4 regions of the Streptomyces sp. NBC_00385 genome follow, and region 2 is predicted to be linked to each of the others. Evidence: riboswitches for the same ligand, from Rfam matches in the RefSeq annotation. Region 2 holds a riboswitch; each other region holds the start of a gene.
What was found. Region 2 has a riboswitch for S-adenosylmethionine ahead of OG959_RS00075 (putative leader peptide). Riboswitches for the same ligand answer to the same signal wherever they lie in the genome.
Positions count from the first base shown of each region.

Region 1: linked by a shared signal. The riboswitch ahead of OG959_RS28860 (aminotransferase class V-fold PLP-dependent enzyme) and the one ahead of OG959_RS00075 (putative leader peptide) in region 2 are both predicted to bind S-adenosylmethionine.
Region 3: linked by a shared signal. The riboswitch ahead of OG959_RS02900 (hypothetical protein) and the one ahead of OG959_RS00075 (putative leader peptide) in region 2 are both predicted to bind S-adenosylmethionine.
Region 4: linked by a shared signal. The riboswitch ahead of thrC (threonine synthase) and the one ahead of OG959_RS00075 (putative leader peptide) in region 2 are both predicted to bind S-adenosylmethionine.

Region 1 covers NZ_CP107951.1:6,464,017-6,470,953, forward strand. Annotated here, with positions in the region: gene qcrA (cytochrome bc1 complex Rieske iron-sulfur subunit) at 1-568, shown strand, start outside; gene qcrB (cytochrome bc1 complex cytochrome b subunit) at 565-2,190, shown strand; gene trpD (anthranilate phosphoribosyltransferase) at 2,313-3,377, shown strand; SAM riboswitch class IV at 3,469-3,586, shown strand; gene OG959_RS28860 (aminotransferase class V-fold PLP-dependent enzyme) at 3,760-5,139, shown strand; gene OG959_RS28865 (Lrp/AsnC family transcriptional regulator) at 5,203-5,484, opposite strand; gene OG959_RS28870 (rhomboid family intramembrane serine protease) at 5,623-6,342, opposite strand; gene OG959_RS28875 (hypothetical protein) at 6,503-6,745, shown strand; gene OG959_RS28880 (NYN domain-containing protein) at 6,783-6,937, shown strand, end outside.
Region 2 covers NZ_CP107951.1:13,011-19,947, reverse strand. Annotated here, with positions in the region: gene OG959_RS00085 (ATP-binding cassette domain-containing protein) at 1-448, shown strand, start outside; gene OG959_RS00080 (sugar ABC transporter permease) at 445-1,725, shown strand; SAM riboswitch class IV at 2,030-2,142, shown strand; gene OG959_RS00075 (putative leader peptide) at 2,182-2,298, shown strand; gene OG959_RS00070 (LLM class flavin-dependent oxidoreductase) at 2,372-3,598, shown strand; gene OG959_RS00065 (NtaA/DmoA family FMN-dependent monooxygenase) at 3,617-5,023, shown strand; gene OG959_RS00060 (hypothetical protein) at 5,206-6,621, shown strand; gene OG959_RS00055 (AAA family ATPase) at 6,693-6,937, shown strand, end outside.
Region 3 covers NZ_CP107951.1:644,277-651,213, reverse strand. Annotated here, with positions in the region: gene OG959_RS02915 (hypothetical protein) at 1-33, shown strand, start outside; gene OG959_RS02910 (helix-hairpin-helix domain-containing protein) at 158-1,393, opposite strand; gene OG959_RS02905 (phosphocholine-specific phospholipase C) at 1,663-3,729, shown strand; SAM riboswitch class IV at 3,842-3,951, shown strand; gene OG959_RS02900 (hypothetical protein) at 3,998-4,447, shown strand; gene OG959_RS02895 (cytochrome P450) at 4,651-5,949, shown strand; gene OG959_RS02890 (cytochrome P450 family protein) at 5,946-6,937, shown strand, end outside.
Region 4 covers NZ_CP107951.1:3,790,384-3,797,320, reverse strand. Annotated here, with positions in the region: gene otsB (trehalose-phosphatase) at 1-362, shown strand, start outside; gene OG959_RS16640 (alpha,alpha-trehalose-phosphate synthase (UDP-forming)) at 412-1,803, opposite strand; gene OG959_RS16635 (glucosyl-3-phosphoglycerate synthase) at 1,857-2,804, opposite strand; SAM riboswitch class I at 2,958-3,084, shown strand; gene thrC (threonine synthase) at 3,102-4,397, shown strand; gene OG959_RS16625 (MoaD/ThiS family protein) at 4,439-4,717, shown strand; gene OG959_RS16620 (cold-shock protein) at 5,163-5,369, shown strand; gene groL (chaperonin GroEL) at 5,736-6,937, shown strand, end outside.

The sequences.
Region 1 (6,937 bases), 6.5 Mb from region 2:
CCGTAACACCATGTTCGGTGCGCTGGCCCTGGTGCCGCTCGCCGGTGTGGTGCTGCTGCGCGACCTCGGTCCGCTGCCGGAGAAGAAGCTCCGCTCGACGCTGTGGGCCAAGGGCAAGCAGCTCGTCAACATGAACACGATGGAGCCGCTGCGTCCCGAGGACGTCGTCGTCGGTTCGCTGACCTTCGCCATGCCCGAGGGCCTGGAGGAGGACGCGCACGACTTCCAGAAGCAGATCGCCAAGGCCGCACTGATGATCGTCCGCATCGAGCCGGACAACATCAAGGACAAGCGCGAGCGCGAGTGGGCCCACGAGGGAATCGTGGCCTTCTCCAAGATCTGCACCCACGTGGGCTGCCCGATCAGCCTGTACGAGCAGCAGACGCACCACGTGCTCTGCCCGTGCCACCAGTCCACCTTCGACCTCTCCGACGGCGCCCGCGTCATCTTCGGTCCGGCCGGTCACGCTCTTCCGCAGCTGCGGATCGGCGTGAACAGCGAGGGCAACCTCGAGGCGCTCGGTGACTTCGAAGAGCCCGTCGGTCCTGCATTCTGGGAGCGCGGATGAGTACTGCGACCGACACGAAGCGCAAGGCGCCCGCCGGCGAGAAGGTGGCCGACTGGGCGGACGGCAGGCTCGGGATCTACTCCCTGGCCAAGGCCAACATGCGCAAGATCTTCCCGGACCACTGGTCCTTCATGCTCGGTGAGATCTGCCTCTACAGCTTCATCATCATCATCCTCACGGGTGTGTACCTGACGCTGTTCTTCCACCCGAGCATGAACGAGGTCGTGTACCACGGCCCGTACGAGCCCATGCAGGGCATCCGGATGTCCGAGGCCTACGCCTCGACCCTGAACATCAGCTTCGACGTCCGTGGCGGTCTGCTCGTCCGGCAGATCCACCACTGGGCCGCGCTGATCTTCCTGGCCGGCATGTTCGTGCACATGATGCGCGTCTTCTTCACGGGTGCGTTCCGCAAGCCCCGTGAGATCAACTGGCTGTTCGGCTTCCTGCTGTTCGTCCTGGGCATGTTCACCGGTTTCACCGGCTACTCGCTCCCGGACGACCTGCTCTCCGGCACCGGTGTCCGCTTCATGGAGGGCGCGATCCTGTCCGTACCGATCGTCGGTACGTACCTGTCGATGTTCCTCTTCGGCGGGGAGTTCCCGGGCGGTGACTTCGTCGCCAGGTTCTACTCGGTGCACATCCTGCTGCTGCCGGGCATCATGCTCGGGCTGCTGGTGGCCCACCTGATCCTGGTCTTCTACCACAAGCACACGCAGTTCGCGGGTCCCGGCCGGACGAACAAGAACGTCGTCGGCATGCCGCTGCTTCCGGTGTACATGGCGAAGGCGGGCGGGTTCTTCTTCCTCGTCTTCGGTGTCATCGCGATCATCGCGGGCATCGCCTCGATCAACCCCATCTGGGCCATCGGGCCCTACCGCCCGGACCAGGTGTCCACCGGCGCCCAGCCCGACTGGTACATGGGCTTCTCCGAGGGCCTGATCCGTGTCATGCCGGGCTGGGAGATCAACCTCTGGGGCCACACGCTGGTCCTGGGCGTGTTCGTCCCGCTGGTGATCTTCCCGCTGGTCCTGGCCGCGATCGCGGTCTACCCGTTCATCGAGTCCTGGGTCACCGGGGACAAGCGCGAGCACCACATCCTGGACCGTCCGCGCAACGTGCCGACCCGTACCGCCTTCGGCGTCGCGTGGATCACCTGGTACATGGTGCTGCTCATGGGTGGTGGAAACGACCTCTGGGCCACGCACTTCCACCTGTCGATCAACTCGATCACCTGGTTCGTGCGGATCGCGTTCTTCGTCGCTCCGGTCATCGCGTTCGTCGTCACCAAGCGGATCTGCCTCGGCCTTCAGCGCCGGGACAAGGAGAAGGTGCTGCACGGGCGCGAGTCCGGCCTCATCAAGCGCCTGCCGCACGGTGAGTTCGTCGAGGTCCACGAGCCGCTGGCACCCGCTCAGCTGCACACGCTCACCGCGCACGAGCAGTACAAGCCGGTCGAGATCGGCCCGTTGGTCGACGAGAACGGTGTCAAGCGCAAGGTGTCCGTGGTGCAGAAGGTGCGGGCCAGGCTCAGCAAGGGCTACTACGGCGAGGACAGCCAGATCGCCAAGCCCACCGCCGAGGAGTACAAGGAGATCACCAGCGGCCACGGCCACCACTGATCACCTGAACTGATCGCCACAGCAGGAGCCCCGTCCATTCGATGGACGGGGCTCTTCGCTGTCCGTGGCGCTCGATAGGGTGGACCCATCCCCTTTATCGGCTGTGGACCCAGGAGCGGACCATGAACGTTGTGACCCCGGTCGGCGGCGACAGCGTGGCGGCTCGTTCCTGGCCCGGCGTGCTGACCCCCCTGCTGCGCGGCCAGGACCTGACCGAGGACGACACCGCTTGGGCGATGGACCGCATCATGAGCGGCGAGGCGACCGATGTGCAGATCGCCGGCTTCGCGGTGGCGCTGCGCGCCAAGGGCGAGACCGTCACGGAGGTCTCCGGCCTGGTCCGTGCGATGTACGAGCACGCCACGACCATCCATGTGCCGGGCCGCACGGTCGACATCGTGGGCACCGGCGGGGACATGGCCAAGACGGTCAACATCTCCACCATGTCGGCGATCGTCGTGGCGGGGACCGGCGCCAAGGTCGTCAAGCACGGCAACCGCGCCTCGTCGTCGGCCAGCGGTTCCTCCGACGTCCTGGGCAAGCTCGGCGTCAACCTGGACCTGCCCCCGCAGCGCGTCGTCGAGGTAGCCGAGGAAGCGGGCATCACGTTCTGCTTCGCCGTCAAGTTCCACCCCGCCCTGCGGTACGCGGCGAAGGCCCGGGCGGAGCTGGGCGCGCCGACCACCTTCAACATCCTCGGGCCGCTCACCAACCCGGCCAAGGTGCGCGCGCAGGCCATCGGCGTCGCCGACCTGCGCATGGCGCCCATCGTCGCGGGCGTCCTCGCCGAACGCGGCAACTCCTCCCTGGTCTTCCGGGGCGACGACGGTCTGGACGAGCTGACCACCACAGCGACCTCCCGTGTCTGGGTCGCCAGGAACGGCACGGTGCGCGAGGAGGCCTTCGACCCGCGCGACGTCGGCCTGGACCTGGTCCCGGTGGACGCCCTGCGCGGCGCCGACGCCTCGTACAACGCGGATGTGGCCCGCCGGCTGCTCGCCGGCGAGACGGGCCCCGTACGGGACGCGGTCCTGCTCAACTCCGCGGCGGCGCTCGTCGCGCTGGACCCGGGGGAGGGCACGCTCGCCGAGCAGCTCACCGCGGGAATCGCGAAGGCCGCCGAGTCCATCGACTCGGGCGCGGCCGGCCGGGCGCTGGAGAGATGGGTCGTGGCCAGCAACGCCTGAGAGGGCTCAGGGCACGGATGTGAGGCAGGGCGCAGTCCAGATCATGGACTGCGCCTTGCGCGTTCGCGTACGTATGGCAAGATGCTGCGCAGGTCATGAGTGACAGCGACTACGGCCCCGGCCCGCTGTCCGGCAACCCTCCGTCCGTGGCGGGGTGCCCCGGGTGAAGACCAGGCCGCAGGCAGCGAGGTCTGCGGCAAGCGCGGACCCCTCGACATCGTGAGATGTCCACCCGTGGGGTCCTGGTCCTCAGGGAGCCTCTTGTGAGCAAGCGAATGCGATAGGGCTTTTCGGCCCTCCTCCGCACACCCTTCTTTCTTCCTCCGTGCTGCCGCGTATCCGCAGGCACGCGGGATTCGCCTGCCTGTTACGGGAGTTCGCCATGTCTGTCCTCACTGCTGCCACCGACCAGTCGATTTGTGCCCCGCTGCCGGTTCTGGGCAAGGATGTGACGGTTCCGCTGGTCACCGGCGGCGAGGTCACCTACGCCGCGCTGGACTACGCCGCCAGCGCACCGGCCCTCCAGCGGGTGTGGGACGACGTGGCCGCGTACGCGCCGTACTACGGCAGCGTCCACCGCGGGGCCGGCTACCTCTCTCAGCTGTCCACGGACCTCTTCGAGAGCAGCCGCGTCACCGTCGCGGAGTTCCTCGGCTGCCGCGACGACGACCAGGTGGTCTTCACCCGGTCCACCACCGACTCGCTCAACCTGCTCTCCGCGGCCCTGCCCGCCGACTGCCAGGTGTTCGTCTTCGAGACCGAGCACCACGCCTCGCTGCTGCCCTGGCGCGACGCCCGGGTGACGTACCTGAACGCCCCGCGCACCCCGGACCAGGCCGTCGAGACCCTGGAGCGCGCGCTCGCCGGCCGTGACCCCTACGGGCCCGCGCTGGTCTGTGTCACCGGCGCCTCCAACGTCACCGGTGAGCTGTGGCCGGTCAAGGAGCTCGCCGCCGCCGCGCACGCCCACGGTGCCCGGATCGTGCTCGACGCAGCCCAGCTCGCCCCGCACCACCCCGTCGACATCGCCGAGCTGGACGTCGACTGGGTCGCCTTCTCCGGTCACAAGCTGTACGCGCCGTTCGGCTCGGGCGTCCTCGCCGGCCGCTCCGACTGGCTGACCGCCGCCGAGCCCTACCTGGCCGGCGGCGGCGCCTCCCGCCAGGTCGCCCGGCGCGCCGACGGCGGGGTGGACGTCGAGTGGCACACCACCGCCGCCCGCCACGAGGCCGGTTCGCCCAACGTCATCGGTGTCTACTCCATCGCCTCCGCCTGCAAGGCCCTCACCGAGGCCGGGTTCGACAGCCTGGTCGCCCGGGAGCAGCGCCTCGTCACCGAGGTCCGTGCCGGACTCGCCGAGGTGCCCGAGGTCAAGGTGCTCTCGCTGTTCGGCGACGACGCCCCGCGGGTCGGCGTCATCTCCTTCGTGGTGGAGGGCTGGAACAGCTCGCACTTCGCCGCGGCGCTCTCCGCCGAGTACGGCATCGGGGTGCGCGACGGTCTGTTCTGCGCCCACCCCCTCGTACGCACCCTGCTCGGCAGTGACCCGCAGGACGTCGGGGAGTGCGGCGCGCCGGAGGCGGAGCCGGGCCAGAAGTCCCTCAACGCGATCCGGGTCAGCTTCGGTGCCGGTACGCCGGACGAGCACGTCGAGCGCTTCCTGCGGGCGGTCAAGGAGCTCGTGAGCGAGGGCGCCCAGTGGAAGTACCGCACCGAGGACGGCCGTTGCGTCCCGGACCGTGGTACCGCCACCCAGGTCTGAGGCCCTCGGTACAAGAGGCCGGGTACGGACAACTGTCCGTACCCGGCCTCAATGCTGACGTGGCTACGCGTCCAGCCCGATGGCGAAGGCCGCCTCCAGGTCGTGCTGGGAGTACGTGCGGAACGCGACATGTGTGTCGGTCCCCTCGACGCCGGGGATCTTGCTGATCCGGCCGGGGATGACGTCGGCGAGGTCGTCGTGCTTGGACACCCGGACCATGGCGATCAGATCGTAGGTACCGGTGACCGAGAAGACCTCGCTGACGCTGTCGAGCGCGGCGATGGCCTCGGCGATCTCGGGAATCCGGTCCACGCTGGTTTTGATGAGCACGATCGCGGTGATCACGGCTGTCTTTCTCCCTCGGTGGCCCCTGCTGGAGACTTCACTCTAGGGCCTTGCGGCCGGATCATGCCGGGCTCGCGGGGTCCGGCACGCGCATCTGCGATGTTGTCGTCGGTCGCCCATGCTCCGCAGCGACTCCCTTTATCCGGCCTGATCCGGCCGCAAGGCCCTGGCCTCACGGTGATACCGCCCCCAGGCATAGAGGAACCCGGTGGCGAAGCCGACCACATGGGCGAGGTAGGCCACCCCGGGCCCGCTGCCCGCCCCCTCGGCCGCCAGCCACTGGAGGACGAACCAGAAGACCAGCACGATCCAGGCGGGGAAGCGCAGCGGCAGGAACAGCAGGAACGGGAACAGACTGGTCACCCGGGCCCGGGGGAAGAGGTAGAGGAAGGCTCCCAGGACCGCCGAGATCGCTCCCGACGCGCCGACGAGCGTCTGGTCGGACGTGGAGTGCGCGGCCGCGTAGGCGAGCAGGGCGATGTATCCGCAGCCGAGGTAGAAGAACGCGAACTCGGTGTGGCCCATGCGCTCCTCGGCCATCGCCCCGAACACGTACAGGAACAGCATGTTGCCGAGCAGATGCAGCCAGCTGCCGTGGACGAACAGTGCGGTGAGCGGGGTGAGGACGGCGTGTGCGGAGCCGTCCCACAGCTCGCTCGGGATCACGCCCCAGCGCTCGAAGTAGCCGGCCTGGGCGGCCAGCAGTGCGTCCGCGGTGCCGTAGACCGGGTTGAACCCCGACAGCGGGCTGATCACGAAGACCACGCAGCACAGGGCGATGAGGGCGTAGGTCACCGGCGGCCCGCCCGAGGTGGCCGCCCGCAGGATTCTGCCGGCCGCAGCCCGCCGATCGATCATGAACAGAGCATGACGCAAGCGGAGGGAACGGGACAGACCGCCTCGCCGTGCCGGTGGGAAGCGCCGAGGCCGTAGGGTTACGAGAGGACATCCGCAGTTCGACGGCGCACCGCGAGAACCTTGTCCGGCAGCTCACGGCTCGACGAAAGAGGACGCAACGATGACGACGGTTCCCCAGCCGACCGACGGGACCCGCTGGCGCTGCACGCTCTGCGGAAATCTGACGAGGTTCGACGTGACGCGTTCCTCCAAGGTCGTCGAGTACGTTCACCTCGACCTGGCCGGTGAGTCCAGCGTCGAAGAACGCGAGGTGGTCAGTGAGACCATCGAGTCGGTGCGCTGTCGTTGGTGCAACGCGGTGGACCAGATCGAACTAGTCGACAGGCCGGGTGCCGACTCCTGACGGGGCCGTGCGGACATAAAAAATGAGGTGACGGAAGGTGGAGCAGCCCGCTGGCGGCGCCACGCCGGCCGATGCGGCCGGCGACGCCGTGGAGGTGCTCGACCGCCCGCTGCCCGAAGGCGTGCGGCGTCGCGTCGTCGCGCTGGTCTCGGACGCGTTCGGTGGTCTCACGGTCACCGAACTCCCGGCTCA
Region 2 (6,937 bases):
CGGCGTGCTCGACGAGGTCCGCATGGACCAGCGGTCACGTGAACTGCTCGACACGCTGTCCATCCGCATCCCGAGCGTCCGCATTCCCGTTGCCTCGCTGTCCGGCGGACAGCGTCAGACGGTGGCGATCGCCCGTTCGCTGATCGGCGATCCCCAGGTCGTCATCCTGGACGAGCCCACAGCGGCGCTCGGTGTGGAGCAGACGGCCGAGGTGCTGGACCTGGTCGAGCGGCTCCGCGACCGCGGCCTCGGCACCATCCTGGTCAGCCACAACATGGTGGACGTGATGGCGGTCGCGGACCGGATCGCGGTGATGCGACTCGGCCGCAACAACGGGTTCTTCGACCGGCGCTCCACCACCACCGAGGAGATCATCTCCGCCATCACCGGGGCCTCCGACAGCGCGGTCACCCGGCGCCAGGCCCGCAAGCGGGAGGAGGAGCGATGACCCGCGATCCCGCCCGCGACGCCGACGACGCCGCCCAGGAACCCGCACGCGATGCCATGCCGGCCGTCGACACCCGCCTGCTCGTCCGCGACGAGGGCATCCGCGGGTACGCCGGCGAGTTCTGGCGCAAGACGCGCAGCGGGGAACTGGGCTCCCTGCCCGTCGTCATCGCCGTGATCATCATCTGGACCGTGTTCGGCAGCCTGAACAGTACGTTCCTCTCGGCCCAGAACCTCTCCGACCTGAGCCAGCAGATCGTCGGCACCGGCATGATCGCCGTAGGCATCGTCTTCGTCCTGCTCCTCGGCGAGATCGACCTGTCCGTCGGCTCCGTGAGCGGCCTGTGCGCTGCGATCTTCGCCGTGCTCAACGTCCTGAACGGCATGAACGAATGGCTGGCGCTTCTCGTCGCGGTGCTGGGCGGAGCGGCCGTCGGCCTCATCCAGGGCTTCTTCTTCGCGAAAGTGGGCGTGCCGGCCTTCGTCGTCACCCTGGCAGGCAACCTCGCCTGGAACGGGCTGATGCTCCAGGTACTGGGATCCAGCGGCACGGTCAACATCCCCGCCGACAGCATCGTCGCCGAGATCTACTCGACCATCTACCACAGCCCGGCCGCCGCCTACGCGGCCGCGGCCGTCGGGGTCGGACTCTTCCTCACGGCCTCCCTCCTGGACGCCGCACGCCGCAGAGCGGCCCGGGTGCCGTCCCGGCCGGTCGCCGAGATCGTGCTGCGTACCGTCGTCATCGCCGCCATCGCGTTCGTCACCGCGTACATCCTCAACCAGTACCAGGGCCTCCCGCTCGCCCTTCTGATCTTTCTGATCGTGCTGGTGGTACTGGACTTCGTGCTCCGCCGCACCACGTACGGGCGGAAGGTGTTCGCGGTCGGCGGCAACTCCGAGGGGGCGCGACGCGCCGGCATCAGCGTGCCGTTCGTCCGGATGACCGTCTTCTCGATCGCCGGCGCCATGGCGGCGGTCGGGGGCCTCTTCCTCGCCGGACAGATCCAGTCGGCGAGCCAGACCTCGGGCGGCGGCAATCTGCTGATGAACGTCATCGCCGCCGCCGTCATCGGCGGGACCAGTCTGTTCGGCGGGCGCGGCTCCGTCTGGTCGGCCCTGCTCGGCGCCCTGGTGATCGGGTCCATCCAGTCCGGGATGAACATCATGGGTGTCAGCAACGCCGTCCAGTTCATGATCACGGGATCGGTCCTGCTGGCGGCCGTGGTCGTGGACTCGCTGTCCCGCAGGACCCAGAAGGCGGCGGGGCGCGCGTGATCCGTACGCGGACGGGCCCGTGCGGCGGTCAAGGCGCGTCCGGACTGCCGCGATCCGGAGCCCGGGAGGGGCTCGGTGCGCAGGTGCCGCTCACCGTCCTCCGGGGGCGGGGACGGTGACGCCGGAACTCTCCGCCCTGATAGGGCGGGTGGACGGAACAGGCGGCGCAGCCGCGTTGTTGTCGTTCGGAGCAAGGCGAGTCGGAGCAAGGCGAGTCGGACCAAGGCGAGTCGGAGCAAGGCGAGTACGGCCATGATCCGCCGGGCATTGCGCGGCGGGCCCGGCGCGCGTAGCGTTCCGGGCAGGTCATGAGTGTCAGCGTCAAGCCCTGGCTTGCCGACCGGCAACCCTCCTGCGCGGCGGGGTGCTTCAGGTGACGACCAGGCGGGGCCCGTCCGGGTTCCGCAAGCGCGAGGCCTCCGGGCCCGCCGAGCCGGAAGAGCGGAGGCGACGGTCATGCCATCGGTGACCTGCCCGCTCGTCAGGGTGCTCGCCCCGCGGCGCCGCGTCCACCTCTACTCCCGGCCCCACATCGACCTCCAGCGCGTGGCTGCCGCGCTCTGTTGTTCCTGATCCGTACCCGCGACGCCGAACCTCCCGACGAGGCCCGGCGATCACCCACGGTCGATCAGGAAGGCAGCCTGTCGTGTCCGCACCGTCATCCCCGCACCCTCCCCTGTCCTCCCCCCTGCACCTCGCCGTCGCGCTCAACGGCGCGGGCTGGCACCCGGCCGCATGGCGTGAGCCGGAGGCCCGGCCCGGGGAACTGCTCACCGCCGCGTACTGGGCCGACACCGTCCAGGAGGCCGAACGCGGCCTGCTCGACTTCGTCACGATCGAGGACGCGCTCGGGCTCCAGTCCTCGCGGTTCACGGGGCCCGACGACCGCACCGACCAGGAGCGCGGGCGCCTCGACGCGGTACTCGTCGCCGCCCGCGTGGCCCCGCTGACCCGGCACATCGGGCTCGTTCCCACCGTCGTCGCCACGCACACGGAGCCGTTCCACATCTCCAAGGCGATCGCCACGCTCGACTACGTCAGCACCGGCCGGGCCGGTCTGCGCATTCAGGTGTCGGCCCGGCAGCACGAAGCCGCGCACTTCGGCCGCCGCACGTTCCCGCACTTCGGCGTCGAGGACCTGGACACCCCGGCCGTCCGCGACCTGACCGCCGAACTCTTCGAGGAGGCCGCCGACTACGTCGAGGCGGTGCGCCGACTCTGGGACAGCTGGGAGGACGGGGCGGAGATACGCGACGTCGCCACCGGCCGCTTCATCGACCGCGACAAGCTGCACTACATCGACTTCGAGGGACGGCACTTCAGTGTCAAGGGCCCCTCGATCACGCCCCGGCCCCCGCAGGGACAGCCGGTCGTCAGCGCCCTGGCCCACCAAAGCGTGCCGTTCCGACTGGTGGCCCGCTCCACGGACATCGGCTATGTCACCCCGCACGACGCGGTCCGGGCCCGAACCATCGTCGAAGAGATACGTGCCGAACAGGCAGCCGCGGGGCGCGCGGAGGAGCCCCTCCACATCTTCGGGGACCTCGTCGTCTTCCTCGACGACGATCCCGGAGCCGCAGCAGCCCGCCGGGACCGGCTCGACGGCCTCGCGGGATATCCGTACACCAGTGACGCGAAGGTCTTCACCGGCACACCCGCGCAACTGGCGGACCTGCTCCTGGAATGGCAGCGGGCCGGGCTCACCGGATTCCGGCTGCGCCCCGCGGCGACCGCCCACGACCTCCCGGCGATCACCCGTCAACTCGTACCCGAACTGCAGCGCCGAGGCGCCTTCCGGACCGCCTACGAGGCCGGCACCCTGCGCGGGCTGCTCGGACTCGCCCGCCCCGCCAACCGCTACGCCGCCGTCTGAGCCGGAGGGACCACAGACATGAGCACCAGCAACGGCGCCGGCACCAGCACCGGCAAGCCGCTCAAGCAGATCCATCTCGCCGCCCACTTCCCGGGCGTGAACAACACCACCGTGTGGAGCGATCCCGCGGCAGGCAGCCATGTCGAATTCAGCTCGTTCGCGCACTTCGCGCGTACCGCCGAACGGGCCAAGTTCGACTTCCTGTTCCTCGCCGAAGGGCTCCGGCTCCGTGAACAGGGCGGGCAGATCTACGACTTGGATGTCGTCGGGCGCCCCGACACCTTCACCGTGCTGTCCGCCCTGGCGGCCGTCACCGAACGCCTGGGCCTCACCGGCACGATCAACTCCACGTTCAACGAGCCCTATGAGGTGGCCCGCCAGTTCGCCAGCCTCGATCATCTGTCGGGCGGGCGCGCGGCGTGGAACGTCGTCACCTCGTGGGACGCCTTCACGGGCGAGAACTTCCGCCGCGGCGGATTCCTTCCGCAGGAGGAGCGGTACTCCCGGGCCAAGGAGTTCCTCGCCACGGCCAACGAACTGTTCGACTCATGGCGCGGCGACGAGATCGTCGCCGATCAGGGGGCCGGCGTCTTCCTCCGGGACGCCCGGGCCGGGTCCTTCGCGCACAAGGGACAGCACTTCGACATCGAGGGGCGGTTCAACGTCCCGCGCAGCCCGCAGGGCCGCCCGGTGATCTTCCAGGCCGGTGACTCCGACGACGGACGCGAGTTCGCGGCGGAGGGCGCCGACGCGATCTTCAGCCGCTACAGCACCCTCAAGGAGGGACAGGCGTTCTATACGGACGTCAAGGGCAGGCTCGCCCGCCATGGCCGCACCCACGATCAGCTGCTGATCCTTCCCGCCGCGACCTTCGTCCTCGGCGACACGGACGCCGAGGCGCGGGAACTGGCCCGCGACGTACGCCGGCAGCAGGTCAGCGGCGCCACCGCGATCAAGCACCTCGAGTTCGTCTGGAACCGCGACCTGTCCTCGTACGACCCCGAAGGCCCGCTTCCCGACATCGACCCGGACCTCGGCGAACACACGATCGCCCGCGGCCGCGCGCAGGTACGCATGTACCGCGATCCGCTGGCCATCGCCCGGGAGTGGCGGGAGCTCGCGGCCGCGAAGAACTGGTCGATCCGCGACCTCGTCATCGAAACCGGCAACCGCCAGGCCTTCGTCGGCTCACCGGACACCGTCGCGTCGACCATCAACGACTTCGTCCAGGCGGACGCCGCCGACGGCTTCATCCTGGTCCCGCACATCACACCCGGCGGGCTGGACGTGTTCGCCGACACCGTGGTCCCGATCCTTCAGGAACGGGGTGTGTTCCGTACGGAGTACGAGGGCGCGACCCTGCGCGACCACCTCGGCCTGAGCCGCCCCGACGACGTCGCGACAGCCGAGCGCGTGGCCTCCTGACGCTCCTTCGCATCTGCGGCCGGTGCGCCGTCGGAGCCGGTGACCGGCGACGACACCGGCCGCAGGTGCGAAGAGCGCGTCGAAAATGCGTGGCGGCCGCACATAGGGGCCGCTAGGCTGCCCGCGATGACCACACACACTGCTCTCGGATTGGGGGACCCGTCCGCGCAAGGTGAGTGCTGATGCTCACTGAGAACGCGAACACGGATCCCTTCCTCACCTTCTGGCTGCGCGTACGCGAGTTCGCCGTGCCGCCCTCCATGATCGAGACCGCGACCGTCCGCCGCCGCGCCGGTGACTGGGCCGGAGCGTGCGCCGCCGCGGGCATCGACGTCGATCTCCGACTCCGCACCCTGGCGCACACGCACGGCCGGGAACTGGCCGGCCGGGTACGGGCCGACCTGCGCCACCTCGTGCCGGACCTGCTGCGCTGGCACCTGCCGAGAATCGCTCCGCACGGGCTGCTGCGCCCGGGCCTGACGATGGCTCTGGCACGGTACGAAGCCGGGGAGCCCGGCAGCCATGACCCCCTGCATCTCGTGGTCCGGACCCCGCCGGCCCGGGCCGATGCCGGCCAGCGGATCAGCCTCGCGTTGTGGGACGGCTCCCGCTCCGACACGGACGCCCGCCGCCATCCGCATCCCCGCCCCAGCCGGCGCTTCCGCCTCGACCTGCATCGCCACCTGTGGGACGCCCGCACGACGGACGAACTGCGCATCCGGTCCGGGGCCGACCGCCCGCCGGCCGATGCTGATGACGGTTGCGGCGTGGACCCGCGCGTGCGGGCCCTGATTCCGCCGGGCCGGCGTTGCGCCACCGGGCTGTGGGCGGCCGAGGCGGCCCTGCTGCTGCGGGCCGAGGCCCGGTCCGCCGGCACGTTCGTCGTGCGGTTCGGGGGCCGGCACCGGCTGCTCCTCGAACAGGACGCGCACGGTGACGGGACGGGCCCGCCCGCACTGCGGATCGCGGAGGCGTCCCCGGACACCGCCGGATGCGTGCTGCCGGTCCTGCCCGACGCGGCGGCCTGGGCGCTGCCCGACCTGGAGCTGATCCGCAGCGGGGTGATCGAGGCCGACCGGCTGCACCCCCTGGTCGTCCGGGCCCTGATTCCGGGGCACGTCCCGGCGGGGCCCGCCCCGCATCCGGACGGGGCCGGACAGCCGCGCCTCGTGGAGTGCGGCGGAGCGCTACACCGGATCGGGCTCGTCGACGGGGTCCTGGCCCCGCTCGACCACGACCCGGCCGAACTTCGCCGTGAGGAGCTCCTGGCGGCCCTGACCGGGACGCCGATGCCCTGCCTCCAGGCCATCGACGAGGCCCACCGCCGTCCTGACTGCCTCACCGGAGTCCGCGAACGCCTGGACCACGGTGACATCGAAGGTGCGCTGGCCGTCGTCGAAGGGCTGCTGGGTCCCGGAGCCGTCCTGCGCGCCGGCCCGCTGCGGGACGAGCTGGAGACCGCGGCGCGGCGGCGCATCGACTACGGACTGTTCCGGGCGGACCTCGCCGGATCCGGTTCTCGCCACGCCCTCCCGGAGCACCGGCGCTCCCGGGGCCGCCACCCGTACCGGCGCCCGCGCCTCGCCACCGTCCGCTGATCCGGGGCCCCTTCACCCCGCACGCCCCAGCTGTGTTCCCCTCCGTTCCGAGACCCCTCAGGTGATCACCCATGCCCACACGCACCCTGTCCGCGCCCGCCCGTACCCACCACGAGCCCGCTCCCGCGTCCCAACTGGACGTCGCGGGGGAGCTGATGGCCCTCCTGCGTGACACCACCACCGAACCGCGCCCCGACATCCAGCTGGAGGCCCTCACCCTGGCCGTCGCCGCCGACCTGCCCGTCCTCCTGTGGGGCGAGCCGGGGATCGGCAAGAGCGCCGCGCTCACCCAGCTCGCCGCGTCGCTGGACCTCCC
Region 3 (6,937 bases), 630 kb from region 2:
GGTTCGGGCTACGGCTTCAACGAGCTCGACTGACCCGTTTGTGGCCGGCGAGCCGACGGCCACAAACGTCTTCCTGTGCCGCCGCGCTCGGCGTGGCACTTCTCGGTCGGCTCCGACCACTACGACCCTCACGCGGCGCTACTGGACCTCCCCGGCTCTACGGGCTGAGGCGCTCGTCGATCCGGGGAGCGACGCCGCCCGTGACCTCTGCCAGCAGACGGTAGTAGTCCCCGGAGCGGGACTCGAAGTCCACCCAGGCCGACAGCCCGGTCCGGTCGCCGTCCGGGGCCCGCAGCAGGTCGGCCGAGGCCTGACCGAACTGTCGGTCGGCGGTGGTCTGTTCCGCCTGGTCGAGCAGACGGCGCAACTCGTCCACCGCGGCCCGGGTCCGTCTGCGTTGTTCCGGGCCGGTTCGCAGCATCTGGGCGTGTCCGGAAGCGGCGGAGGCGTCGGGCAGCAGGAGTGCCAGCCGGGTGGACAGGCACTGGGCGCTCTCCGCAGCCCTGCGAGCCCCCGGCCCGGCTTCCAGCAGCACGTGCAGAGCCGTGATCAGCGCTGTGGTCCGCGGCGTGGGACGGTCCGGCGCGATCCGCACCAGCACGTCCTTGCTCGTCTCCACGGCCGTGCGCTGCGCGGCGGCGACCGCTCGCTCGGCCGTGCGCCGCCCGACTCCGGGGAGCTGTCCCAGCGTCCAGACGCCGGTGTCGAGCACGTCCCGCACGGACCGGATGCCGGCCCTCTCCCACTCCTTCGTACTGAACCGGCGCTTGTCGTCGTGGCGGAGTCGTGACGCCGGGACCCGGGACAGTTCCCTGTCGAGCTGTTCCTGGTGCAGGGGTGTCCACGCTTCGCGGACCGCGGTCACCGCCCTTGCGTAGTCCTCGGCCACCAGGCCGGCCGCATGACTCAGCCGACCGGCCCGGCGGATGAGATCCCGCTCGACGCCTCGCATACGGATCAATGCGCGGATGTTCCCCCCGACGAGGCCGGAGACCGTGAGGAACAGCCCGAGTATCACGAGTGTGTCGGAGAGTTCGAGCTGCTCGGTGACCGCCTCGTCGTCCTGGCCCAGCGCGTAGAGCTCGCCCTTGGCCTCGCCTTCGGTGACGACGAAGCCGGTGTCCTGGCCGGGGGCCGACTCCGGGTCGTAGTACGGCCCCTTGCGGCTCGGTTCACGGTCGGGATCGCACTGGTACGGGTCCTCGTGCTGCTCCTCGTCGAAGGGGTTCCTCCAGCGGACCGTGCAGGCCCCGTCCGGTGCCTCGTGGAGCACGGTCAGGTCGACCTGCCGGAGCTCGGGCATGTCCGGTACGGCCATGAAGACGGCCGCCGAGCATCCGATCAGCACCATGCCCAGCGTCAATACCCAGCGGAAGAAGGGCACGTGTCTCACTCGGGGTCCCTCGCGTTCTGTCGGCAGCGCGTGCTGCCCGCGTAGCGTGCGGGGGGTGGCGCCGAACCGGCAAGAACACCTGTCGGCAGTTCTGGGGGCGCGGGTCTGCCTGGTTCCGGCAAGTGGCCGTCCGCCCCGTCCCGTCGGCGAATGTTCCGCCGACCGCCACCGCATGCACACCGCACGCGTCTTCCGCAGGGCCACCCGATTCTGGGACACTCCAGTCGCTTTCGTCGCCATATCCCCTCACCCCACAGAGGCCCCCACCCATGGCAGAACTGAACCGTCGACGCCTCCTGCAACTCGCCGGAGGGACAGCCGCCTATACGGCCTTGTCGAGCAGCATCGCCCGCGCCGCCTCCCTTCCCGCGAAGGGGCGTACGGGCAGCGTGCAGGACGTCGAGCACATTGTTGTCCTGATGCAGGAGAACCGTTCCTTCGACCACTACTTCGGCACCATGAACGGCGTGCGCGGCTTCGGTGATCCGCGGCCCGTCACGCTCCCCAGCGGAAAGCCGGTCTGGCACCAGAAGGATCTCCTCGGCAAGGAGGTGCTGCCGTTCAGGCCGCCCGCCGACGAGCTCGGGATGCAGTTCCTCCGGGACCTGAACCATGACTGGGCCGGCGGGCACCGGGCGTTCAACAAGGGTGCGTACGACCAATGGGTGCCGGCCAAGACCGCGACGACCATGGCTCACCTCACACGTGAGGACATACCGTTCCACTACGCCCTCGCCGACGCGTTCACCGTCTGCGACGCGTACCACTGCTCGTTCATCGGGAGCACCGACCCCAACCGCTACTACCTGTGGAGCGGGTACACGGGGAACGACGGTTCCGGAGGCGGCCCCGTGCTCGGCAACGACGAGGCAGGATACGGCTGGACCACCTACCCCGAGCGGCTGGAGCAGGCCGGGGTGTCGTGGAAGGTCTACCAGGACATCGGTGACGGGCTGGACGCCGCCGGGTCCTGGGGGTGGATCGACGACGCCTACCGGGGGACGTACGGTGACAACTCGCTGCTGTACTTCAACGGTTACCGCAACGCCGAGCCCGGGGATCCTCTCCACGACAAGGCCCGCACCGGTACCGACATCAAGAACGGTGGCGGGCTCCTCGACGACCTGAAGGCCGACGTCCGGGCCGGGACGCTGCCGAAGGTCTCCTGGATCGTCTCGCCCGAGGCCTACAGCGAGCATCCCAACTGGCCTGCCAACTACGGTGCCTGGTACATCTCCCAGGTACTGGACGCGCTGACCGCCGACCCCGAGGTCTGGGGCCGGACCGCCCTCTTCATCACCTACGACGAGAACGACGGCTTCTTCGATCACGTCGTGCCGCCCTTCGTGCCCTCGGGGCCCGCGCAGGGGCTGTCCACCGTGGACACCACCGCCGACTACTTCCCCGGCGACATCCGGTACGCCGCCGGTCCCTACGGGCTCGGTCAGCGGGTGCCCATGCTCGTCGTCTCCCCTTGGAGCACCGGCGGGTTCGCGTGCTCCGAGGTCTTCGACCACACCTCCGTCATCCGGTTCATGGAACAGCGCTTCGGTGTGCACGAGCCCAACATCTCGCCCTGGCGGCGCGCTGTCTGCGGAGATCTCACCTCTGCCTTCGACTTCCGTAGTGCGGACGCCTCGGACGTCCCGCTGCCGTCGACCGACGCCTACGAACCTCCGGACCGCCTCCGGCACCCCGACTACGTCCCCGCCCCGCCCGCCACCGGCAGCGTGCCCAAGCAGGAGAAGGGCGCACGGCCCACCCGGCCGCTGCGTTACGCGCCCTTCGTCGACGGTGCCGCCGATACGGCCACCGGTAAGTACCGCCTCACCTTCAGCGGCGGCGCCGCCGCAGGGGCGCAGTTCCTGGTGACCTCCGCCAACCGCACCGACGGGCCGTGGACGTACACCACCGAAGCCGGCAAGTCCCTGGCGGACAGCTGGAACACGGCCTACTCCAAGGGAGTGACCGACCTCACCGTCCATGGCCCCAACGGTTTCCTGCGCACCTTCCGGGCCGGGGGGAACGTGACGGGACCCGAGGTGACGGCTCGTCATGTCACGTCCGGTGGGGGGCTTGAGCTCACCTTCGTCAACGGCGGCTCCGCTGCCGTCCGTCTGACCGTGCGCAGCGCCGCCGGGTACGGGGGCGGCGTGCAGACCGTCGAGGTCCGTGCGGGCGCCACTGTCAAGCAGGTGCTTGACCTGCGGGGGAGCAAGAACTGGTACGACGTCACCGTCGTGTCCGACGTGGAACCCACGTTCCTGCGGCGCTTCGCCGGACACGTCGAGACCGGTCAGGCCGGTACGAGCGACCCGGGTCTCGTCACCGGGTGACCGGCAGCGCCTGGAGAGGTGGTCGGGGGCGGGCGGTGTCCGTCGGGCGGGCGCCCGCCGGCCCCTGACCACCCGTCGGGCGGTTGGTTTGCGTGCGTTAGCATCTTGTACGGGTCATGAGTTCCAGTGCACAGCCCCGGCTTGCTGGACGGCACCCCGCTCCGCTGCGGGTGCTCCGGGTGACGACCTGCCCCGTGCGAAGGGCACGGGGAACAGCGGACCACGGTGCAGGCGCTCGGGGTCCTTGTCCCGGAAGGCGAACCCCACCATGCTGCGTCATCTCACCCAGAACGACTCCGTGCGGAGCGACGAGTGCTCGCGCTACGCCGCGGGCCACCGCGTGCACTGGATCCACGCGAAGAAGTGCCGCCAGGAGCCGGGGCAGGCCGTCGAGATCCTGCTCACCTCCGGTGATGTCCGCGACGACGGGTGGGTCGAACTGCGGGCCGCCTTCGACTACGCGGGTGCCCTCCCCGTCGTGTGGACGCACGCTCCCGCCGCGCTGCGGGACACCCTCGCCGGTCACCGCGGGCGGGTGTACTGGCTGGCGCGCTGGCATGCGCTGAAGCTCGAGTACGGCGATGGTGAGGGTTCAGTAGCCGCGGGTGCGGCAGCGGGGGGTGCCGCTGGGCTGGTCAACGTCGGGTACGAGGGCGGGGAGCTGTGCGAGGCCGGGGCCGACGGTGACCGTGCCGGGGGCCGTGCGTTCCTGGCTTAGGCCCGCTCCGTCGTGATGCGCGTCGGCCCGAGCGGTACATCGCGATGCTCATCAATTGTGCCGAGTTGTCGTCCTGTTGTTCCGTTCAGGGTGTGGGATTGATCGCCGTTGACCGTTCCGAGGTCACACAAAATCCTTATAGTGAACATGCGTTGATCGCATGATCATGACGCGTGCAGCTGTCGCCACAGGAGTCAGGACTCATGACGCGCCCTTCTTCCACAGAGCCCGCGCCGACCTCCCCTCCTCCGCCTCCTCCCGGCTGTCCGGCGCACACCGGAGCCGTGCCGCTCGGCGGCCCCGGGTTCCAGACCGAACCGCAGGCCGTGTACCGCACCATGCGGCGTGACCACGGACCCGTCGTCCCCGTGGAACTGCCGGGCGGGTTCCCGGCCTGGCTGGTCATCGGGTACCGCGAACTCCATCAAGTCACCAGTGACGGCGAGCTGTTCCCGCGCGATGTCGGCCTGTGGAACCAGTGGCCCCACATCCCCGACGACTGGCCGCTGCTGCCGATGGTGGGGCGCCCCCTGCCGTCCATCTACTTCAGCGCCGGCGAGGAGCACCGGCGGCATGCCCGGATGGTCGGGCCGGCCCTCGAAGGCGCCGATCCGTTCCAGATCCGCAGCCACTGCGAGCAGTTGGCCGACCGGCTGATCGACGACGTGTGCAGCCGTGGCACGGCCGACCTCGTCGCCGACTTCTGCGAGCCCCTTCCCGTTCTCGTCCTCGCCCGCCTGGTCGGGTTTCCCGATGACGAAGGTGCCGACATCGCCCAGGTGTTGAAGGACCTGGCCGACGGCGGACCGGACGCGCAGAGCGCCCATCTGCGGTTCGGGGAACACATGGCCCGGCTGGTGGCCGCGAAACGGGCCGTGCCCGGGGATGACGTGACCTCCCGCATGCTCGCCTTCCCCGAGGCGTTCACCGACGAGGAGTACATGCTCGACCTGATGGCCATCACGGCCGCCGGGCACCTCACCACCGCCGACTGGGTCAGCAACTCCCTGCGGCTGATGCTCACCGAGGACGCGTTCGCCGACTCCATGGCCCGTGGCCGGCGCAGCATCGGTGAGGCCATGAACGAGGTGCTCTGGGAGGACACGCCGACCCAGATCCTCGCCGGGCGCTGGGCCGTACGGGACACCCGGCTCGGCGGTCAGCGGATCAAGGCCGGGGACATGCTGCTGCTCGGGCTCGGCGCAGCCAACACCGACCCGCTGATCCGGCAGGGCGTGTCCGGCACCGGAGGACCGGCGCAGGGCGGCAACGGCGCCCATCTCGCCTTCAGCCACGGCGAGTACCGGTGCCCGTTCCCCGCCCAGGAGATCGCCGAGATCATCGCCCGTACCGGCATCGAGGTCCTGCTCGACCGGCTGCCCGATCTCCAGCTCGCCGTTCCCGTCGACGACCTCGTACGACGGCCCTCCGCGTTCCTGCGTGGCACCACCTCGCTCCCCGTTCGGTTCACCCCCGTTCGTACGACAGGAGACTTCTCGTGAACTGCCCCCACGCCGCCGCCCAGGCCGCAGCCCCGAACGGCGGGACCGTCGTCATCGACCCGATGGTCCAGGACCTGGACGGGGAGACGACGCGGTTGCGCGACGCCGGACCGCTGGCCCGGATCGAGCTGCTCGGTGTCCCGGCCTGGGCCCTCACCCGGCACGCCGACGCGCGGCAGCTCCTGCTCGACCCGCGACTGGTGAAGGACCTCGACGCCTGGGGCCTGTGGCAGAGCGGCGAGGTGACGCACGCGTGGCCCCTCATCGGCATGATCGACGCGGGCCGGTCCATGTTCACCGTCGACGGCGACGAGCACCGCCGGCTGCGGACCAAGACCTCCCAGGCGCTCACGCCCCGCCGGCTGGAGGCGATACGCTCCGACATCGAGAAGTTCACCGAGGAGCTGCTCGACGCCCTCGCCGAGGGCGGCAGGGACGGGGCCGTCGTCGACCTCAAGTCGGTGTTCGCGCAGCCGCTGCCCATGCGGGTCGTCGGCATGCTGATGGGTGTCGATCCCGCCGAGAACGCCATGCTGACCCGTCAGTACAAGGCCTTCTTCTCGATGCTCACCCCGCAGGACGAACGCCTGGCCCTCCTCGCCGATCTCGACGTCTTCTACGCCGGGCTCGTCCGCGAGAAGACCGCGCAGCCGACCGACGACCTGACCTCCGCGCTCATCCTCGCCGACGAGGGCGGCGAGCCGCTGACCGAGGAAGAGGTGGTCGGCAACCTCAAGGCGATGGTCGCCGCCGGGCACGAGACCACGATCGGGCTCATCCTCAACGCCGTACGCGCCCTGCTGGCCCACCCCGACCAGCTGCGCCTGGTCCTCGACGGGAAGGTCTCCTGGGAGACCGTCATCGAGGAGACCCTGCGGTGGGACACCCCGACGACCCATCTGCTGATGCGGTTCGCCACCGAGGACATCCAGGTCGGTGACGGTGTCATCGCCAAGGGAGAGGGCGTGGTCATCTCCTACCGGGTGAT
Region 4 (6,937 bases), 3.8 Mb from region 2:
CCGCCTTCGAGGCCCTGCGCGGCCCCCTGGGCGAGCTCGCCGCCCGCCACGGTCTGATCGTCGAACCGGGGCGGCTGGTACTGGAGTTGCGGCCCTCCGGCATGGACAAGGGCGTGGCCCTCACGCAGTACGTGCACGAGACGGGCGCGGGCTCCGTGCTCTACGCCGGTGACGACCTGGGCGACCTCGCCGCGTACGCCGCCGTGGACAAGCTCCGCACCGAGGGCCCCGAAGGCACCCCCGGCCTGCTGATCTGCAGCGGCAGCGCGGAAGTGCCCGAACTGGCCGAACGCGCCGACCTGTCGCTGCCGGGCCCCGGAGCCGTCGTCGCGTTCCTGTCGGCACTGGCCGAGCGCCTCTGAGGGCTGTCCCGGCCGAGGGCTTCGGCCGAGCGCGCCTCCACCCGGTCCGTCAGCCCTGGCCGAGGGCCTCCAGCTGGTCCAGGAACCACTGCTGCGGCGGCAGCGCGGTGGCCGCCGCGGCCAGCCGCTTCGTGCGGGCCGTCCGCTCGTCGTCCGCCATCGTCAGCGCCTCGTGGAGGGCCGCGGCGGTGGCGGACACGTCGTACGGGTTCACCGTGATCGCGTCGGCGCCCAGCTCCTCGTACGCCCCCGCCTCCCGCGACAGCACCAGCGCGCAGCCGTCGTCGGAGACGACGGGGACCTCCTTGGCGACCAGGTTCATGCCGTCCCGGATCGGGTTGACGAGCGCGACGTCCGCCAGCCGGTACGCCGCCAGCGAGCGGGCGAAGTCGTCCTTCACGTGGAGGACGACCGGGGTCCAGTCCGCCGTCCCGTACGCCTCGTTGATCCCGTCGGCGACGCGCTGCACCTCGGCCGTGTACTCCCGGTAGACCGCCAGGTCCTGGCGCGAGGGGTAGGCGAACGCGATGTGGACGACGCGCCCGCGCCACTCGGGCCGCTCGTCGAGCAGGGCGCGGTAGGCGAGCATCCCGCGGACGATGTTCTTGGACAGTTCCGTACGGTCCACCCGCACGATCGTCTTCCGGCCGGGGCCCACCTGCTCCCGCAGCGCCGCCATCCGCTCGTCCACATCCGCCTCATGGGCGCGGCGGCGCAGGAAGTCCGCGTCGGCGCCCAGGCCGTGCACCCCGATCCGGGTGTGCCCGGTGCCCCCGAGGATCTCCGCACAGCAGCCGATGAACGCGTCCGCCCAGCGGCGGGTCAGGAACGCCGCCCGGTCCGCGCCGAGGATGCCGCGCAGCAGCTGCTCGGCGATGTCGTCGGGCAGCAGCCGGAAGTAGTCGACGGGTGCCCACGGGGTGTGCGAGAAGTGGCCGATCCGCAGGTCGGGCCGGAGCTCGCGGAGCATCCCGGGCACCAGCGCCAGGTGGTAGTCCTGCACGAGGACCGCGGCGCCCTCGCCCGCCTCCTCGGCGAGCGCGACGGCGAAGGCCCGGTTGTAGGTCTCGAAGGAGGCCCACTGCCGGCGGAACTCCGCGTCGAAGACCGGCTCGACGGGGGTCTGGTAGAGCAGGTGGTGGACGAACCAGAGCACCGAGTTGGCGATGCCGTTGTACGCGTCGGCGTGCACGTCCGCGTCGATGTCGAGCATCCGTACGCCAGGTTCGCCGACCCCGCGCCGCACCGCCTCCCGGTCACCGTCCCCGAGGGCGGCGCAGACCCACATCTTGTCGTCCACGGCGCTCAGGCCGGAGACGAGTCCGCCTCCGCCGCGCTTGGCGTCGAGGGTGCCGTCCTCGCGCAGCGCGTACGAGACCGGGCCGCGGTTGGACGCGACGAGTACCTGGGCAGCGGGCTGAGGGGCTTGCTCGGAGACCATGGGCGAAATCTAGCCCGATCATGAACCGCCCAAACGTGCGAAAGCAGGCCACGTCACGCCGCGCGGCGTGAAACGTACTCCTCGATCTCGCGCATCGGCGGCCGTTCCTCGGTGTCCACCGGGTAGGTGCGCGGGACGAACCCGTGCTCACCGCGCTCGAACTGGGTCAGTGACGGGCGGACCAGATGCCCCCTGGAAAGGCGGAGTTGAGCGGTCCGGTAGATGGCGGCCGCCATCCGGCCGAGCGCCTGGCCGTCCTGGTGGCGGTGCTTCCTGACACCGACGTCGACCTGGGCGAGCGCGTCCAGGCCGACCGTGTGCAGGGCGTCGACGAGCAGGCCCAGCTCCACTCCGTAACCGACCGGGAACGGCAGCCGCTCCAGCAGCGAGCGGCGCACGGCGTACTCGCCGCCCAGCGGCTGGACGAACCCGGCCAGCTGGGGCCAGTGCAGATTGAGCAGCGGGCGTGCCACCATTTCGGTGACCCGGCCGCCCTGACCGGTGGTGTCGCCGAACGGGCGGTCGTACATGGCCTTGACGAACTGCACCGAGGGATCGGTCAGCAGCGGGCCGACGATGCCGGAGACGAAGTCCGCCGAGAAGTCCTTCAGGTCCGCGTCGATGAAGCAGACGATGTCGCCACCGGTCACCAGGAGTGACCGCCAGAGCACCTCGCCCTTGCCGGGGACGGCCGGAACGCGGGGCAGGATCGCGTCGCGGTGGACGACGCGGGCGCCGGCCCGGCGGGCGACCTCGGTGGTGGCGTCCGTCGAACCGGAGTCGATCACCACGAGCTCGTCGACCAGCCGGACCTTCTCCATGAGCTCGCGCCGGATCGTCGTGACGATGTCCCCGACCGTCTCCGCCTCGTTCAGCGCGGGCAGCACCACACTCACGCTCGCACCGTTCGCGCCGTTCCTGGCGTCGAGCAGACGGTCCATCGGACGGTCGGCGGCTGACCAGGAACGCCTGGTCAGCCAGCGTTCGACCTCTTCCAGCACGGTCGATACTCCCTGTATGTGATCCATCTCGCGGTACGGACGACTATCTCAACAGTCCGGTGCTTCGGTTACAGTCTTGAACAACGCAGATGGCCGTCGCATGCCGGGGTCCATCCGCCGATAAACGCCTGGATCCATGGTCCAGTGCCACAGCGCTCATCCAGAGGGACTGAGGGAACGGCCCGTTGAAGTCCCGGCAACCCTCCCGCCGACCGCGAGGTCAGGTGGGGAAGGTGCCAATTCCGTCTCGTGACGAAATGCGTCGCGAGGAAGATGAGGAGAAAGGGCCTCGCCATCATGGCTATCGAGACTGTTGCAGCACCCACCGAGACTTCCGTGGACCTTGGTCCCGCCGCGGCGCTTTCCTGCCGCGAATGCGGAGAGCGATTCGCACTCGGCCCCCTTTTCGCCTGCGCGTCCTGTTTCGGGCCGCTCGAAGTGGCGTACGACCTGCCGAGCGGCTCCCCGGACGAGCTGAAGAAGCGCATCGAGGCCGGACCCAACAACATCTGGCGCTACGCGCCGCTGCTGCCGGTCCCCTCCGATGTCGCGGACAAGCCCAACATCAACCCCGGCTTCACCAAGCTGGTCAAGGCCGACAACCTCGCCCGCGAGCTGGGCGTCACCGGCGGTCTGTACGTCAAGGACGACTCCGGCAACCCGACGCACTCCTTCAAGGACCGCGTCGTCGCGATCGCCGTCGAGGCCGCCCGCGCTTTCGGATTCACCACGCTGTCCTGCTCCTCCACCGGTAACCTCGCCGGCGCCGTGGGCGCCGCCGCCGCCCGGGCCGGTCTGCGCTCGTGCGTGTTCATCCCGCACGACCTGGAGCAGGGCAAGGTCGTCATGGCCGCGGTGTACGGCGGTGAGCTGGTCGGCATCGAGGGCAACTACGACGACGTCAACCGCTTCTGCTCCGAGCTCATCGGCGACCCGCTCGGCGAGGGCTGGGGATTCGTCAACGTCAACCTGCGCCCGTACTACGGCGAGGGCTCCAAGACGCTGGCCTACGAGATCTGCGAGCAGCTCGGCTGGCAGCTGCCCGACCAACTCGTCATCCCGATCGCGTCCGGCTCGCAGCTCACGAAGATCGACAAGGGTCTCCAGGAGCTGATCAAGCTCGGGCTGGTCGAGGACAAGCCGTACAAGATCTTCGGCGCCCAGGCCGAGGGCTGCTCCCCGGTCTCCACCGCCTTCAAGGCCGGTCACGACGTCGTACGGCCGCAGAAGCCGAACACGATCGCCAAGTCCCTGGCGATCGGCAACCCGGCCGACGGCCCGTACGTCCTGGACATCGCCCGCCGCACCGGCGGCGCCGTCGAGGACGTCAACGACGAGCAGGTCGTCGACGCGATCAAGCTGCTGGCCCGCACCGAGGGCATCTTCGCCGAGACGGCGGGCGGCGTGACGGTCGGCGTGACGAAGAAGCTGATCGACGCCGGTCTGCTCGACCCGTCGCTCACCACCGTCGTCCTGAACACCGGTGACGGCCTCAAGACGCTGGACGCCGTGGCCGCCACCTCGCAGGTGAGCGCCACGATCCGCCCGAGCCTGGACGCCTTCCGCGCCGCGGGCCTCGCTGCCACCAGCTGAGAAGCTTCCGACCACCCGAGACTTCAGGAAGGGCACCCACCATGAGCGTCAAGGTCCGTATCCCCACCATCCTCCGCACCTACACGGGCGGCCAGGCCGAGGTCCCGGCCGAGGGCGCGACCCTCTCCCAGGTCATCGAGTCCCTGGAGAAGGACCACCCGGGCATCGCCGCCCGCGTCCTGGACGACCAGGGCAAGCTGCGCCGCTTCGTGAACGTGTACGTCAACGACGACGACGTGCGCTTCGAGGGCGGCCTGGACGCGGTCACCCCGGACGGCGCGGGCATCTCCATCATCCCGGCCGTCGCCGGCGGCTGCTGAGCCACGGCCCGGGCCTTTCGCGGCCACCGGGCCGACTTCACAGCGTGACCATGATTGCCCCCTCCGCAAGAGAAGCGGAGGGGGCAATTCTGCATGGTTGAGCGGGGTACAGTGAGGGAAGTCCCCTCCGCTGCCCGTGCCCCCCGCATATGAGAATGCGCCTGGCCACGACAAGAAGCAGCCAAAGTGTTCGAGCTCCTTGCGCCATAAGTCGCCTTTGCCTGGCCCGACTTGCCCTGGAATCTCATGAATTCCTCATATTCGGGCGATCGGTTCTGCTCAGAATTCTCGTCCGATTGACCTGTTGCAGAGGGCAGTTGGGCAGATACATTCGGCCGCGGTCGACGCGTTCCGGCGCACCCACCCTCTCCTGTCGGAGGGTGAGTTCTGACCCGGGCCCGCGAAGTGCGGTCCTGTGCAAGGGCCAGTAATAGGGGAGTTAGGCATGGCTCAGGGCACCGTCAAGTGGTTCAACGCGGAGAAGGGGTACGGCTTCATCGCGGTCGACGGTGGTGCGGATGTTTTCGTCCACTACAGCGCGATCCAGATGGACGGGTACCGCACCCTCGAAGAGGGTCAGCGAGTTGAATTCGAGATCTCGCAGGGCCAGAAGGGGCCGCAGGCGGACATGGTCAAGCTCGCCGTCGGCTGAGCCCGGCCGGGTTCGACGCAGTCGGTCGACGACACTACTCACGCACGGAGGGCCCGTACCCCACAGGTACGGGCCCTCCGCGCGTCCCGGGCCGCTCGTACCCACAGGTACGGGCCTTCGTGCGTCCCGGGCCGCTCGCGCCGTGCCCCTCGCCGCTGTCCACATCCCGAGGGGGAAGCTTGCACTCCCGGGGGTCGAGTGCTAATTATTGGCTTAGCACTCTCTGGGTGAGAGTGACAGAAACTTGGACCGGGCCGGTGAGGCCCGCAGGCCTCCGGGGCAAGGAACCGGCAGGCACGCAGGCCGTCCGTCGCGGGCGCCACTCGGTCCGGAGAAATCCACCCCTGTCCGGGAGGACCACTTCATATGGCCAAGATCATCGCCTTCGACGAGGAGGCCCGGCGCGGTCTTGAGCGCGGCATGAACCAGCTCGCCGACGCCGTCAAGGTCACCCTCGGCCCCAAGGGCCGCAACGTCGTCCTTGAGAAGAAGTGGGGCGCCCCCACGATCACCAACGATGGTGTTTCCATCGCCAAGGAGATCGAGCTGGAGGACCCGTACGAGAAGATCGGTGCGGAGCTGGTCAAGGAGGTCGCCAAGAAGACGGACGACGTCGCCGGCGACGGTACGACCACCGCCACCGTTCTCGCTCAGGCACTCGTCCGCGAGGGCCTTCGCAACGTGGCCGCGGGTGCGAACCCGATGGCTCTCAAGCGGGGCATCGAGAAGGCCGTCGAGGCCGTCTCCGCCGCCCTCCTGGAGCAGGCCAAGGACGTGGAGACCAAGGAGCAGATCGCTTCGACGGCCTCCATCTCCGCTGCCGACACCCAGATCGGCGAGCTCATCGCCGAGGCCATGGACAAGGTCGGCAAGGAAGGCGTCATCACCGTCGAGGAGTCCCAGACCTTCGGTCTGGAGCTCGAGCTCACGGAGGGCATGCGCTTCGACAAGGGCTACATCTCGGCGTACTTCGCCACGGACATGGAGCGCATGGAGTCGTCCCTGGACGACCCGTACATCCTGATCGTGAACTCGAAGATCAGCAACGTGAAGGACCTCCTTCCGCTGCTCGAGAAGGTCATGCAGTCCGGCAAGCCGCTGCTGATCATCGCCGAGGACGTCGAGGGCGAGGCCCTGTCGACCCTGGTCGTCAACAAGATCCGTGGCACCTTCAAGTCCGTCGCCGTCAAGGCTCCGGGCTTCGGTGACCGCCGCAAGGCCATGCTCGGCGACATCGCCATCCTCACCGGTGGCACCGTCATCTCCGAGGAGGTCGGCCTCAAGCTGGAGAACGCCGGTCTCGACCTGCTCGGCCGCGCCCGCAAGGTCGTCATCACCAAGGACGAGACGACGATCGTCGACGGCGCCGGTGACAGCGACCAGGTTCAGGGTCGCGTCAACCAGATCCGTGCCGAGATCGAGAACTCCGACTCGGACTACGACCGCGAGAAGCTCCAGGAGCGCCTCGCGAAGCTGGCCGGCGGCGTGGCCGTCATCAAGGCCGGTGCCGCGACCGAGGTCGAGCTCAAGGAGCGCAAGCACCGCATCGAGGACGCGGTGCGCAACGC